3 regions of the Acidovorax sp. Q11 genome follow, and region 2 is predicted to be linked to each of the others. Evidence: predicted binding sites of a transcription regulator. Region 2 holds the regulator's gene; each other region holds the start of a gene.
What was found. The regulator LexA, encoded in region 2, represses DNA repair genes until DNA is damaged. The targets are predictions, from matches to a motif close to ACTGTATNNNNATACAGT.
Positions count from the first base shown of each region.

Region 1: a site for LexA is predicted at 2,265-2,282, ahead of ACYZGB_RS06045 (DNA topoisomerase IV subunit B). Genes of this name have one in related genera too.
Region 3: a site for LexA is predicted at 2,466-2,483, ahead of imuA (translesion DNA synthesis-associated protein ImuA). Genes of this name have one in related genera too.

Region 1 covers NZ_JBUDZG010000005.1:21,686-26,245, reverse strand. The annotation lists gene dapA (4-hydroxy-tetrahydrodipicolinate synthase) at 1-131, opposite strand, end outside; gene ACYZGB_RS06060 (class I SAM-dependent methyltransferase) at 162-716, opposite strand; gene ACYZGB_RS06055 (hypothetical protein) at 799-954, opposite strand; gene ACYZGB_RS06050 (MFS transporter) at 969-2,186, opposite strand; gene ACYZGB_RS06045 (DNA topoisomerase IV subunit B) at 2,316-4,298, shown strand; gene ACYZGB_RS06040 (lytic transglycosylase domain-containing protein) at 4,402-4,560, shown strand, end outside.
Region 2 covers NZ_JBUDZG010000003.1:147,585-152,144, reverse strand. The annotation lists gene ACYZGB_RS04400 (D-2-hydroxyacid dehydrogenase family protein) at 1-432, opposite strand, end outside; gene ACYZGB_RS04395 (hypothetical protein) at 697-1,152, opposite strand; gene lexA (transcriptional repressor LexA) at 1,399-2,085, opposite strand; gene ACYZGB_RS04385 (asparaginase) at 2,169-3,128, shown strand; gene ACYZGB_RS04380 (hypothetical protein) at 3,153-3,572, shown strand; gene ACYZGB_RS04375 (DUF6152 family protein) at 3,608-4,078, shown strand; gene adk (adenylate kinase) at 4,262-4,560, opposite strand, start outside.
Region 3 covers NZ_JBUDZG010000002.1:141,213-145,772, reverse strand. The annotation lists gene ACYZGB_RS03095 (Y-family DNA polymerase) at 14-1,600, opposite strand; gene imuA (translesion DNA synthesis-associated protein ImuA) at 1,563-2,435, opposite strand; gene ACYZGB_RS03085 (HD-GYP domain-containing protein) at 2,691-4,001, opposite strand; gene ACYZGB_RS03080 (hypothetical protein) at 4,500-4,560, shown strand, end outside.

The DNA of each region.
Region 1 (4,560 bases), on a different contig from region 2:
CAGTCGGTGCCTTCGGCGATATGCCAGTCGATCAGTTTGCGCAGGGCGGGGTAGTCCACGCTGCCGTCCGCGTGCATGGGGGTGACGAGGGCGACGATGCTGCCGGTAAGAGGCACGGAGGAAGAGGTCATGTCCGCAGTGAAAAACGGTAAAAGGGCATTCTAACTAGCCGCGATGGACAAAAGATGCCGGGAAGGCTCGCCAGGCTGCGGGAGTTCCCGCACGGCCGTGACGCGTTGCACAAAACGTGCGGGTTCGTCCAGGAACCCGTCTTCGTAGGCCACCACACGCAGCCTCTGGCAGGCGCCCAGCAGCTCGCCAGGCATGAGCAGGAACTCGGGCCGCGCGGGGCGCCCCACGGTTTCGTTCCCCTGGGCAAAGGTCTCGTAGATCAGCACGCCACCGGGGGCGACGGTGTCCAAGATAGTGGGCAGCAGCGGCCGCCACAGGTAGTTGGTGACCACCACGGCGCCAAACTGGCGTCCCGCCAGGGGCCAGGGGCCGCTCTCAATGTCAGCCAGCAGCAATTCACCCAGCCCGTCGCAGGCGGCCAGGGCCTCGGCGGACCGGTCCACGCCCACCACCGGGTGCCCCTGGCTGCGCAGCCAGCGCAGGTGGCGGCCCGCGCCACAGGCCACATCCAGCACCGCGCTGCCGGAGGGAATCAAGTGGGCCCAGCGGCGGACCCATGCGGAGGGGGCTTCAGTGCCATGCATGATGCTATTGAATATATAGCTATAAAGGCTTGCTCAGAGCGCGCAGAAGCCCAAAAAACCTTGAATCTGCCAGCCGTAGCCGTCAGAAACACGCCCACATCTGGTCGGCGAGCATCACCATGAACTCGGGCGCGGTGTACAGGCCAAACACCGCCAGACACAGCAGCACCGCCACGGCCGCGCTCAGCCAGCGCAGGGCGCGCGGCCTGGGTTTTGGGGGCGGTGGCGGGGTGTGCATGGCGGGCGGGAGGGTCAGGCAGGCTGCGGGGTAGAGCGCTGGATGGGGCTTTCCTTGACGGGCAGGTTCACCAGCCCGGCAAACACGCCCAGGCCGATGGCGATGTACCAGACGATATCGTAGTTGCCCGTGGCGTCATACAGATAACCGCCCAGCCACACGCCCAGGAAGCTGCCGATCTGGTGGCTGAAGAACACAAAGCCGCCCAGCATCGACAGGTGCTGCACGCCAAAAATCTGCGCAATGGTCGCGTTGGTGGGTGGGATGGTGGACAGCCACAGCGTGCCCATCACGGCCGAGAACACATACACCGACAGCGGCGACAGCGGCACGATCAGGAACACGGTGATGGCCGCTGCGCGCGCAAAGTAGATGAAGGCCAGGATGAAGCGTTTGGGCATGCGCTGGCCCAAGGTGCCGGCGATGTAGGTGCCAAACACGTTGAACAGCCCGATCAGCGCCAGCGCATAGCTGGCCACCTGGGGCGACAGCCCATGGTCTTTCAGGTAGCTGGGCATGTGCACGCCGATGAACACCACCTGGAAGCCGCACACAAAGTAACCCGCCATCAACAGGTTGAAGCTGGGGTAGCGGAAGGCCTCGCCCAGCGCCTGCACGATGGTCTGCTCGCGTTTCACGGGGGCCGCTCCCTTGAAGCCCGGCTCGCGCAGGCCAAAGGCCAGGGGCACGATGAGCAACACGGCCATCGACAGCACCAGCAGCGCCTGCTGCCAGCCCAGGCCCGCAATGAGCCAGCCTTCGACCGGCACCATCAGGAACTGCCCGAACGAGCCCGCCGCCGCCGCCACACCCATGGCCCAGGAGCGCTTTTCGGGCGCAATCTGCCGCCCCAGCACGCCATAGATCACGGCGTAGGTGGTACCCGCCTGCGCGGCACCAATCAGCACGCCCGCCGTCAGCGCAAACAGCGTGGGCGTAGGTGACAGCGCCATGCCCGCCAGGCCCAGGCCGTACAGCACCGCGCCGCCCATGAGCACGCGGAACGCGCCAAACCGGTCGGCCACCATGCCCGCAAAAATGCCGATCAGGCCCCAGGACAGGTTCTGGATGGCGATGGCCAGCGCAAACGACTGGCGCGTCCAGCCCATCTCTTGCGTGATGGGCAGCAGCCACAGGCCAAAACCGTGGCGAATGCCCATGGACAGGGTCACGATGGCTGCACCGCAGGCCAGCACCTGGAACATGGACAGTTTGGGAGGATTCATATGCATACGAAGGAATGTAGCCAGATTGCGTGAAACGCGCTGATACACCCGTGACCAATACAGTGCCCTGCAGGGTGGGTAATGACTGGTTTTTTATCCAGCTACGCCGCGCCTGCCGCACTACAATCCGCCGCTATGTCTGCCAAACCGTCTTCTGCATCCGCCAGCGAATATTCCGAAGGCTCGATCCGCGTGCTCAAGGGCCTCGAGCCCGTCAAGCAACGCCCGGGCATGTACACCCGCACCGACAACCCCCTGCACATCATCCAGGAAGTGCTGGACAACGCCGCCGACGAGGCGCTGGCCGGCCACGGCAAGAAGATCCGCGTCACGCTGCATGCCGATGGCTCGGTCAGTGTCGAAGACGATGGCCGGGGCATCCCCTATGGCATGCACCCCGAGGAAAACGCCCCGGTGATCGAGCTGGTGTTCACCCGCCTGCACGCGGGCGGCAAGTTCGACAAGGGCAAGGGCGGCGCCTACAGCTTCTCGGGCGGCCTGCACGGCGTGGGCGTGAGTGTGACCAACGCCCTGGCGACGCGGTTGGAAGCGACGAGCTACCGCGAAGGCAAGGTGGCGCGCCTGGTGTTCTCGGCCGGTGATGTGATCGAGCCCCTGGTGGCCCGGCCGCTGGAGGCGGGCGAGCGCAAGCAGGGCACGTCGGTGCGCGTATGGCCTGATGCCAAGTATTTCGAGTCGAGCGCGTTGCCCATGGGCGAGCTCACCCACCTGTTGCGCAGCAAGGCCGTGCTGATGCCCGGCGTGACGGTGCAGCTCGTCAACGAGAAGACGCGCGACACGCAAACCTGGCAATACAAAGGCGGCCTGCGCGACTACCTGATGCAGACGCTCAACGGCGACCCGGTGATCCCGCTGTTTGAAGGCGAGGGTTTTGCCGACCGCAACAACGAGAGTTTTGCGGAGGGCGAGGGTGCATCGTGGTGTGTGGCCTTCACCGAAGACGGCCAGCCCGTGCGCGAGAGCTACGTCAATTTGATTCCCACCAGCGCGGGCGGCACGCACGAAAGCGGCCTGCGCGACGGCCTGTTCAATGCGGTCAAGAGCTTTATCGAACTGCACAGCCTGTTGCCCAAGGGTGTGAAGCTGCTGCCCGAGGACGTGTTTGCGCGCGCCAGCTATGTGCTCTCAGCCAAGGTGCTGGACCCGCAGTTCCAGGGCCAGATCAAGGAGCGCCTGAACTCGCGCGATGCGGTGCGGCTGGTCAGCGGCTTCGTGCGCCCCGCGCTGGAGCTGTGGCTCAACCAGCACGTTGAATACGGCAAGAAGCTTGCCGAGCTGGCCATCAAGGCTGCCCAAACCCGCCAGAAGGCCGGGCAGAAGGTGGAAAAACGCAAGGGCTCCGGCGTGGCCGTGTTGCCCGGCAAGCTCACCGATTGCGAAAGCAAGGATATCGCCCACAACGAAGTCTTTCTGGTCGAGGGCGACTCGGCCGGTGGCAGCGCCAAGATGGGCCGCGACAAGGAAAACCAGGCCATCTTGCCGCTGCGCGGCAAGGTGCTCAACACCTGGGAGGTCGAGCGCGACCGCCTGTTTGCCAACAACGAAATCCACGACATTTCGGTGGCCATCGGCGTGGACCCGCATGGCCCCAACGACACGCCGGACCTGAGCGGCCTGCGCTACGGCAAGGTTTGCATCCTGTCAGATGCCGACGTGGACGGCTCGCACATCCAGGTGCTGCTGCTCACGCTGTTCTTCCGCCACTTTCCCAAGCTCATCGAAACCGGTCACATCTACGTGGCGCGCCCGCCGCTGTTCCGCGTGGATGTACCCGCGCGCGGCAAAAAGCCCGCCGCCAAGATGTATGCGCTGGACGATGGCGAGCTGACGGCCATCCTCGACAAGTGCGCCAAGGACGGCGTGCCGAAAGAGAAGTGCCAGATCAGCCGCTTCAAGGGCCTGGGCGAGATGAACGCCGAGCAGCTGTGGGAAACCACGCTCAACCCCGACACCCGCCGCCTGCTGCCCGTGCAGCTGGGCGACATGGACTTTGCCGCCACCGAAGGCCTCATCACCAAGCTCATGGGCAAGGGCGAAGCCGCCGCGCGCCGCGAGCTGATGGAGCTGCATGGCGATGCGGTCGAGATCGACATCTAGGAAGGTGTGAACGAACCGGCGCCCCCCGCTGGGTCTCAATGGCCAAAATATGAATAAAAACAGTGCTTTCCGCGCATCTGTATTGGGTTTGTTGCTATGTTTTATGCGGCAATTCGCCCATGCGGACCTGTGGGCGCATGTGGATGAGCGCGGCGTGACGCACTTTGCCGCCGAGCAGGTCGATGCGCGCTACCAGCTGTTTTTTCGCGGCAACGACTTCGACTCCACCCGCGATGCACCGGCCAATGCGTCGCCCATGCCC
Region 2 (4,560 bases):
GGCGGGCATGGACGCGGTCTTCAAGCCGGACTGTTGCCAGGCACCATGCTTGAGGTTGGAGATGTACTGGGGCAGCCTGCGCATGGAAGCCATGACCAGCGCCCAGGTCAGCTCGGCGGGGGCCACCGGAGAGCCCACGCCTTCGGCAACGGCAATCCCGCGTTCGGTGCAGGCGGCCACGTCAATGTGGCTGCCGACCTTGCCTGTTTGTGCAATCAGCTTGAGGCGGGGTAGCTTCTCGACGAGTTGACGTGTGATCTGGGTGCGTTCCCGCACCAGCACGATGATGTCGGCATCTTTGAGTCGCACGGAGAGCTGGCCGAGCCCCTTGACGGTGTTGGTGTAAACCTTGGCGGTGTACGCGTCGAGCCGGGAGGCGCAATGCAGTTTGCGCACTGCATCCTGGTAATCGTCGAGGATCACTATGTTCATCCCGACATTGTGCCTTGGCAGAGATTGCGTACCGCGCCAGGTGGCCGCTTGGCGCACCAAAATCCCCGGCTTTTGGTGACGGAGTGTTGGTGATGCCTGGCCCGGCATTCCACCGAAGGGGTGGCGTGAAATCGGGCCGATGGATTTGAAGCGCTGGTGTCTTTGCTCTCAGAGGGCTCGCAAGCTTGCGCTTCAACTCCAAGGCATGCACCTCCATCACCGTGGGACTGCAGTGCGGTCTTTGAAAAGGTCTTCCGACAGGCCTCAGGCCCGCATGGCTTCGGAGGCCACCATGCGATCCAGCTCGGCGCACACATCGGCCATGCTGCCCGCAATCACCAGGCGGCCCGTGCCAGAGTCGGACACCCGCCGCAGGACCTTGGGCGATCGCAGGCTGCGGGCATGCGAATCTGCTGGCAGCGCTGATAAAAATGCGTGGCGGTGGCTGCCCATGGGGTTGGCCATGGGCAAAAAAGACCTGCCCGCTGACGCGGGCTGCCGTGTGGGTGCCTCGGAGGGGCGCAGCGGAGGCTTGACCGTGAACGGCCAGTTGCCACGCAGTGGCCGTGGGCCCTGCTGCGGGGTAGGCGGGCGCGGGTGGCCCACTACTGCGGCGTTGTCGTCTGCTGCGGTATCTGCGCGCGCAGGGTGTACCAGCAGGCGCTTCAGGCCGCGCAGCGGATTTTGCAAGGCGGTAAGGGTGAACAAGGCAAGTCCCATGTGAAAACTCCGAAGGTCGGGGGTTGAACACAGGCAGGATTGCAAAGTGATTTCATGCCATGCTGTTTGCCGGGCCATGGCGGACGTGCTGCTGCCTGTGGTGCAAGAGACTGGCATCACAAGACAAACAACGTCGCCGCGCTGGTACGGCTGGTGGCATGGCATGGGGTCTGCACTGCAGGGCTGGTGTGCTGTGCCCAGCCCACCAAACGCCCGCCACCCGCAGTGCGGCCCAAACGGAGTGGTCTACATCAGCATGGTGTTGCGGATGAGCCCCACAGCCAGGCCTTCGATTTCGAAGGGTTCACCGGGCTGGACCACGATCACCGGGTAGTCGGGGTTTTCGGGCAAGAGCTCGATGGCGGTGGCGGTGCGGCGCAGGCGCTTGACGGTGACATCGTCACCCAGCCGCGCCACGATGATCTGCCCGTTGCGGGCTTCGCGGGTGGACTGCACTGCGAGCAGGTCGCCGTCCATGATGCCGGCGTCGCGCATGGACATGCCGCGCACTTTGAGCAGGTAATCGGGTTTGTGCTGGAAGAGGCTGTTTTCCACGCTGTAGGTCTGGTCCACATGTTCCTGCGCGAGAATGGGCGACCCCGCTGCCACGCGCCCCACCAGGGGCAGCACCAGCTGCGACAAGCCTGGAATTGGCAGGCTGAACTGGCTGCCAAGCTGGAGGCTACGGGCCGCATTGATGGAGCGGACCGTGTCGCCACGCAGGCGAATGCCACGCGATGTGCCGCTGACCAGCTCGATCACCCCTTTGCGGGCCAGAGCCTGCAGGTGCTCTTCGGCGGCGTTGGCTGATTTGAACCCCAGCTCGGCCGCGATTTCTGCGCGGGTCGGGGGCGCGCCAGTGCGTGCAATGGCGGTCTGGATGAGATCCAGAATCTGCTGCTGGCGGGCGGTGAGTTTGGGGTTGTCGAGCATGGTGGTTTCCGGTGGCGGCGGTTACAGTGGCGAACAACTGTTTTTTAATCCAGTAACTGTATTTTTCACCAGTTTTTCGGAGTATGCAAGTGAGTGGGCAAAAAATTGTGGTTTTGGGCACCGGGGGCACCATCGCGGGCACCTCGGCGCAGGCGGGGGACAACATTGGCTACACCGCAGCCCAGGTGGGGGTAGAGCAACTGCTGGCCGCCGTGCCGGGCCTGCAGGCGCTGGCGGGCGGCATGCTGGTGGCCGAGCAGGTGGCCCAGGTGGACAGCAAGGACATGGATGACGGTGTGTGGCGGGCGCTGGCCCAGCGCTGCGCGCACCACCTGGCGGACCCGGATGTGCGGGGCCTGGTCATTACCCACGGCACCGACACGCTGGAAGAAACCGCCTGGTTTCTGCGCGAAGTGCTGGACGCCACCAAGCCTGTGGTGCTGACCTGTGCCATGCGCCCCGCGACGGCGCTGACGCCCGACGGTCCGCAGAACCTGCTGGACGCTGTGGCCGTGGTGCTGGCCCCTGGCGCCACCGGGGTGGTCGCTGTGGCGGCCGGAGAAGTGCATGCCGCCCGCAGCGTGCAGAAGGTCCACCCGTACCGGGTGCATGCCTTCAATTCGGGCGATGCCGGCCCCTTGGGGTGGGTGGAGGAAGGACGGGTGCGCCTTGTGCAAAATTGGCCCCTTGCGCCTGTTGGGCGCGCCTTTTCTGCTATCAAAACAGGAATTGAAGCCCACGAATGGCCCTGGGTGGAGGTGGTGCTGAGCCACGCAGGGGCACGGGCCCAGACCGTGGATGCGCTGGTGCATGCCGGTGTGCGGGGTCTGGTGGTGGCCTGCACGGGAAACGGGACCATTCACCATGCGCTGGAGGCCGCCTTGCTGCGGGCACAGCAGGCCGGTGTGCGCGTGGTGCGGGCCACCCGGTGCACCGAAGGGCAGGTGCTGCCCAAGCCCGACGATGTGTTGCCGGATTCCCTGGGGCTGTCGCCAGTGAAGGCGCGGGTGGCCTTGGTGCTCGACCTGCTGCAGGCGCACTGACGAGGCTGGCTGCTTTATTTATATATGTTCGCAGCACTCAAGACGCATGCCTGGGCCTATCCGGCGCTGGAGGTGGTGCACATCGTGGGCATCGCGCTGCTGCTGGGCAACCTGGTGTTGCTGGAGTTGCGGGTGTTTGGCCGGGGTGCGGCGCTGCCGGTGAAGGACCTGGCCCGGCTGAGCCTGTCGCTGGCGCTGTGTGGTTTCGCACTGGCCGCCGCCTCGGGCCTGCTGATGTTTGCCACCCAGCCAGCCGAGCTGCTCAGCAACCGGGCATTCACCTTGAAGATGCTGTTGTTAATGCTTGCCGGGTGCAATGCCGCATGGTTTCATGGGCGCGGTTCACTCCTGCGGCTGGACGCCCTGGCCCGCGCACAGATGCTGGCTTCCACGGTGGTCTGGCTGGCCGTGGTGGTGTGTGGCCGCTGGATCGCCTATCTGTAAAACCTGTCCGGTTCCTCTTTTCTTCGGGAGTCTGTATGAGCCTGCAACGACGCCACTTGCTTGTCGCCGCCACCGCCTGGCCCCTGGGGGGGCAGGCGCACCATGGCTGGAGCAGCTTTGACCCGGACCGCCCCATTTATCTGGAAGGCACCGTGCGCAAGGCGCGCTGGCAGAACCCCCATGCAGAACTGTCGCTGGAGCTTGCCGCTGGCTTGAAGCTGCCTGCCGACCTGGCCCAGCGGCAGGTACCCGCACAGACGGCGCCAGTGGACGGCCGAGCGCTGCTGGCCAAGGCCGTGTTGCCCACCCGCAAGGACCGGCTCTGGGAGGTCGAGCTGGCGCCCCTCACACGCATGCAGGCGTGGCAGGTGCAGGAGATCCTGCCGGGCGCCCAGGTCTCGGTGGTGGGGTTCACCTTGCATGAGGAGAAGGGCGACCCGGTGCTGCGCGCGGAGTACCTGTATGTCGATGGCAAAGCCTACGGCCTGCGGTCCAGCCCCGCATGATGTGTGGGTCAATGTCGGGGTGATGAGGTACTGCTGCGGCGGAACTGATGCCGGGCAGCGTTGGCGCACGAGCATGTTGGCGCCATAAAAAAGCGACGCCCCTGTGCAGGACGTCGCCGGTTCGTAGCGATCAGCGTGGCCGTATGGCCGGGGCCGCACCAGCGACCGCTTTGTTTTCTCGTCTCAGCTCGCCAGGGCTTGCAGCGCGCGTGCCGTGATCTCGTCCACGCTGCCTGTGCCGCTGATGGCCCGGTACTTGGGGGCCACTGCGGGTTCTGCCTTGGCCCAGTTGCCGTAGTAGTCCACCAGGGGACGCGTCTGGTCGCTGTAGACCTGCAGGCGCTTCTTGACGGTTTCTTCCTTGTCGTCTTCGCGCTGGATCAGCTCTTCGCCCGTCACATCGTCCTTGCCTTCCACCTTGGGGGGGTTGAACTTGACGTGGTAAGTGCGGCCACTGGCGGGGTGCGAGCGGCGGCCGCTCA
Region 3 (4,560 bases), on a different contig from region 2:
TACAGGGGGTGTTTCAAAACACACCATGCAGAAACCAGCGAGGGGGCCGCGCCATCGCCTGCGAGCCTTCGGGCAGCGGCGCCAGCCGCTCGCGGAACACCCACACCAGGCCCGCCACCGCGTTGTGCGCCACAAAGTAGTCGCGCAAGGCCAGGCCAGTGCCGGGGGGTGTGGGGTCGTCTGCCCCGCCATCGCCCGCAGACCACCAGCCCGCCTCGAAGCGGTGGGGCCCGGCCAGCAGGCGCAGCAGGCCATGGTGGCAGGGGCGGTTGCCCTGCACGGCCAGCCGCTGGGGCGGGTTCAGCAGCCAGGGGGGCAGCAGCAAGGCGTCCGGGCTGGCATCCAGCGCGGCCTCGGCCCCGCCGCCTGCGCTGGTGGCGGCAGAGCGCCGGGTGGATGGGCGGCCCAGCACCTCGGCTGCGGGGCGCCACTGCTGCATAAGCTCGGGGCGGTGGTCGGCCATCAGCACGGGGGCCTGCACCTGTTCGGGCCCCAGGCGGGCCGACAGGCGCTCCAGCAGCTGGTGCAAGGCTTCGCCTGGGGACGCAGGGTTGTCGGCACCGCCAGGGCAACCGCCACCATGATCGCCGGGCGGCAGCAGGCTGGCACTGCGGTGCGGCAGCGGTGCCGACTCCAGCAGGCGCAGCGTGATCTGGTTGGCCGGTGCGGCCAGGGTGGTGCGCGCCAGGTTTTCAGACAGCAGGCGCCGCAGGTGCGCCATGTCCTGCGTGGCCTGGGCGGTGCGCACCAGCAGGGCCTGCGTGGGGGCGATCACCACCCCGTCGATGCGCCGCAGGTCGTGGCGCCAGGCCAGCTCCAGCGCCAGTGCGCCCTGCTGGCGCGCCTGCAGCCAGCCCTGCAAGGCCGTGAGGCAACGGTGGGCGCTCCACAGCAGGGCGTCGGCCGAGGTGGCCAGTGCAGGCAATTCGGTGGCCAGCGCAAACTGCTCGGGCAGCTCCAGCCAGGCATGGGCTTCGGGGGCTTCGCCCAGGGCCTGGTCCAGCACCCGCAACACCCCAGCCCCCAGGCGCCGGGCCAGCCCGGCACGCGGCAGTGCCCACAATGCGCCCCAGGTGCGGCAGCCCATGCGCTCCAGGCTGGCCACATGCGGGCGCAAGGCGGTCAGGGTGTGCAAAGGCAGGGTGTGCACCGCTGCCCTGTCTTGCCCTGGCCGTCCTTCTTGCCCTCGTGGTGGATGCCCGGCCAGCGCCATGCGCAGCCAGGCCTGCGCTACCAGGGCCGTGGGCCCACAACCCCAGTGGGCCTGCATGGCGGGTGATTGCTGCGGTGGTATCGGTTGTGGCGACGGCACATCCTCCGCCCCGGCTGCCTTGGTGTCTGCCAGCCCCCCGGAGGCTTCGGCCCAGGCCTGCAACACCAAGACCCGCAAGGCATCGCGCCCGCCCCAAAGGCGCTCGGTGGTCGAGACCTCCAGCAGCACGGTGTCGCCATCCACCAGCGCCACGCGCGGGGTAAAGCGCAGGGCCCACCAGCCTGCGGCGGGCGCAGCCATCGTGCCAGCCGCAGCCGCCGCCCCGGTATTGGCCGGGCTGGCTGCGGGCTCATCCCGCCATGGCAGCGGCAATGCGATCCAGTGCATGCCCCCTCCCCTGCAGCGCCGCCACTGCGGGCTCCGGACGCATGGGCTGCGCCGCCTGGCCCCCCGAGGCCGCTGCGTTGTAACGCGCCACCATGGCGCGGGCCACCACCTGCGCGGCGTGGCGGCGCTCGGCCTGCGCCGCCAGTGCCTGCGCCAGCCGGGGGTGGCAGCCCGGCAGATCGAGCGCCTGCACCAGGGGCGGCCCCCGGCGCTTGAGGATCTGCACCTGCATACCGGGCGCGGCAGGCGCGGATGTATCGGCAGACAGCCACCGCCCCTGCACCTGAAGCCGCAGCAGGGCTGGCGATGCCTGTGGCGCGGCGCTGATCGGGCGAAATACCCACAGCAGTTGCTGTAGCTGCGCCGCCGCCAGCTGCAATCTGCGCAAGGCTGCAGCGGGGGCCTGCGGCAGCCAGGCCATGACGGCCAGCACATCGCTGCACCGCAGCGCCTGTTCGGCCGCCCAGAATGCCGCACGGGCGCTGTCGGCCCGCACCACACACAGCCGCTCGGGCAGCAGCCCCTGCGCCTTCAGTGCCGGGCCAAAGGGCTCGCAAGGGGGTGCCACCGCCACCACGGCCCCTGCGCGGCGGGCCGTGGCCTGTGCCAGCGCAGGCAATACCAACAGCCACTCATGCAGGCCCGCCAAGGGCTGCAGCACCTCGCACAGCGCACCCAGCGGCCAGCCCCCGCCCGGCAATTGGGCATCCAGCGGCGCGTACCCCGTGGGCTGGGCCGCCTGCGGGCCCGCCCCCAGGGCATCGGCATGCCAGACACCGGGCACGGCAGAGGGCAGATCGGGCGCAATCCGCAAGGACAGGCTGGGCGCGGGCATGGCGGGGACGGGGCTTCAAAGAACAAGAATGCTGTAAATATAACCAGTATTTTGAAGCATGGCGAGCCGGAAAGGGATGGCGCCAGGGTCTGAGGGGGCATGGGGCTGCTAGCGCTTGCAGGCAAGGCCGAAAAGGCCTGTGGCCCCTCGCCATGCTCAGGCCAAGCCATGCCTACGGCATGGCGGTGGAACAGCGATTTACCTTTCGCAGCAGGCGAGCCACCAGCGTGCCCTCTGCACGCGCCTTGAGGCGTGTCAGAGCCGCTGCAGCGCCCAGTCGCACCAGTCCGCCACAGCCGCATCCATGGGCGTGGCGCGGTCCGACAGCTGGGGCCAGCGGCGGTGGCTGGCGTTCAGGATGCTCTGCAGCTGCCACAGCGCCTCCCGCCCCACCAGGGCCACTTCGGCCATGCCGATGGCATCGCCCTGCAACTGCGCCAGCAATTCGCCCTGGTGCTGGGGGTGAGAGCCCGCCTCGATCAAGGCTTTCTGCAGTGCCAACAAGCGGGAATCGGTGAATGCAAAGGCGCTGTCTGCCGGGGCCTTGGCAGCACCGGGGGGCAGGGCCGCCTTGAGCTGATCCCAGTAGGTAAAGGCCTCGGCCAGCAGGTCAATCTGGCGGGGAGCATCATTGCCCAGCGGCATCAGGGCCGATTCGCGTGCCACCTCTTCCTGCAGCAACGGCAGGATGTGGGCCACGAGCGCGGAAGGGAATTTGCGGTGGTTGAGCCGCAGCACCAGCGACAGCCGCTGCGCGGGCATGTCCTCGTATTTTTCGTAGAACGCAGTCACCACCTCGGCCAGCAACAGGATGCACCCCATGGGCGTGATGTCGGCACCGGCCAGGCCACGCGGGTAGCCGCTGCCGTCCATGCGCTCGTGGTGCTCCAGCACCGCCACCTCGGCGGCACGGGCGTACACCTTGGTGTCGCGGATCATCAGCATGGCCGTGATGGGGTGCGCCACCAGGTGCTTGCGCTGCACCCCCACCACCTTGTGGTCGGGGTCGCTCCAGGCGGGGTCCATGTGCAGCACGCCCAGGTCGTGCAACAAGGCCGCAGCAGCCAGGGTGCCGCAGTCACGCTCCGCCAGCCCACTCTTGATGCCCAAGAACACGGCCACGGTCATCATCTGCAAGCTGTGTTCGAACAATTCGGGGCGCTGGTCGCGCATGACCGTGAGCTTGCAGGCCATGGGCGCTGGCAGGACCAAGGAGCGCAGCGGCGCCAGCAGGCAGGCCGCCGAGGGGCCCAGCGCCTCGGCCAGCATGTTGGGCAAGGCCTCCTGCTCAATGAGCGCCTGCCCCGCTGCCAGCAAGGCGGGCACGTCCACGGGGTTTTCGATGGACAGGTGGCGATCGATGGGTTCGCGCAGCTTGTGCTGCACCAGGCGGTCGTACAGGCGGCTGTCGATGCGGGCGCCCTTCTCCACCAGTTTGATGCCGTTGTCGGTGTAAATGGCGGCGTCCGCCACCACCGTGCGGCGGTCGGCCATGTCGGTCAACGCGCGCAGGTAATGGGGGCTGTCAGCGGTATCAATGTCCGCCGAATCGAGGGGGTCTGTCATGCGAGGAACAACAAATCGTTACCTCGGACTATATGACGTTCTCTTGCGGGGCACTGACACAAAACGCTCTTCGACACCGCATGGTCTTGATGCACATCAAGTGCCGACCGTGGCCTGCCAAAGGCCCCCTTGCACCGCCTGGGGGAGCGCGATCACCGGCTGCCACGGCGCTTTTCGCCACGAAAACCGCCGGTTGCACCGTTCCAAATCCGCATCAGGGTTTTCATGGAATGTGGATGGCTAAAGCCCGCTTTTTGCGCTCCATGGACAGTCAGTCTTGGGTAAACCCTGAAAAGTTCCACGCCGATTGTTTCCAATGCTGGAACAGTTAGTTCGCGACCCGGTGGTTTTTCTGTGACCTTTACCCGCGTACAGTTCACCCCATCGATGAGCCGAACCCGCAAGGCGACTCACCGAACCCGGTTTGAAGCAGCTTTCAGTTTTTGGCTCTTTGCTCCGGTTTTTTGAGCCGCTTTTTTAACTTCAAGGATTTTCATCATGAACAACACCGCACGTTTCCTCTCCATTGCCGCTGTCGCTGCTTTCGCCTCTTTTGGCG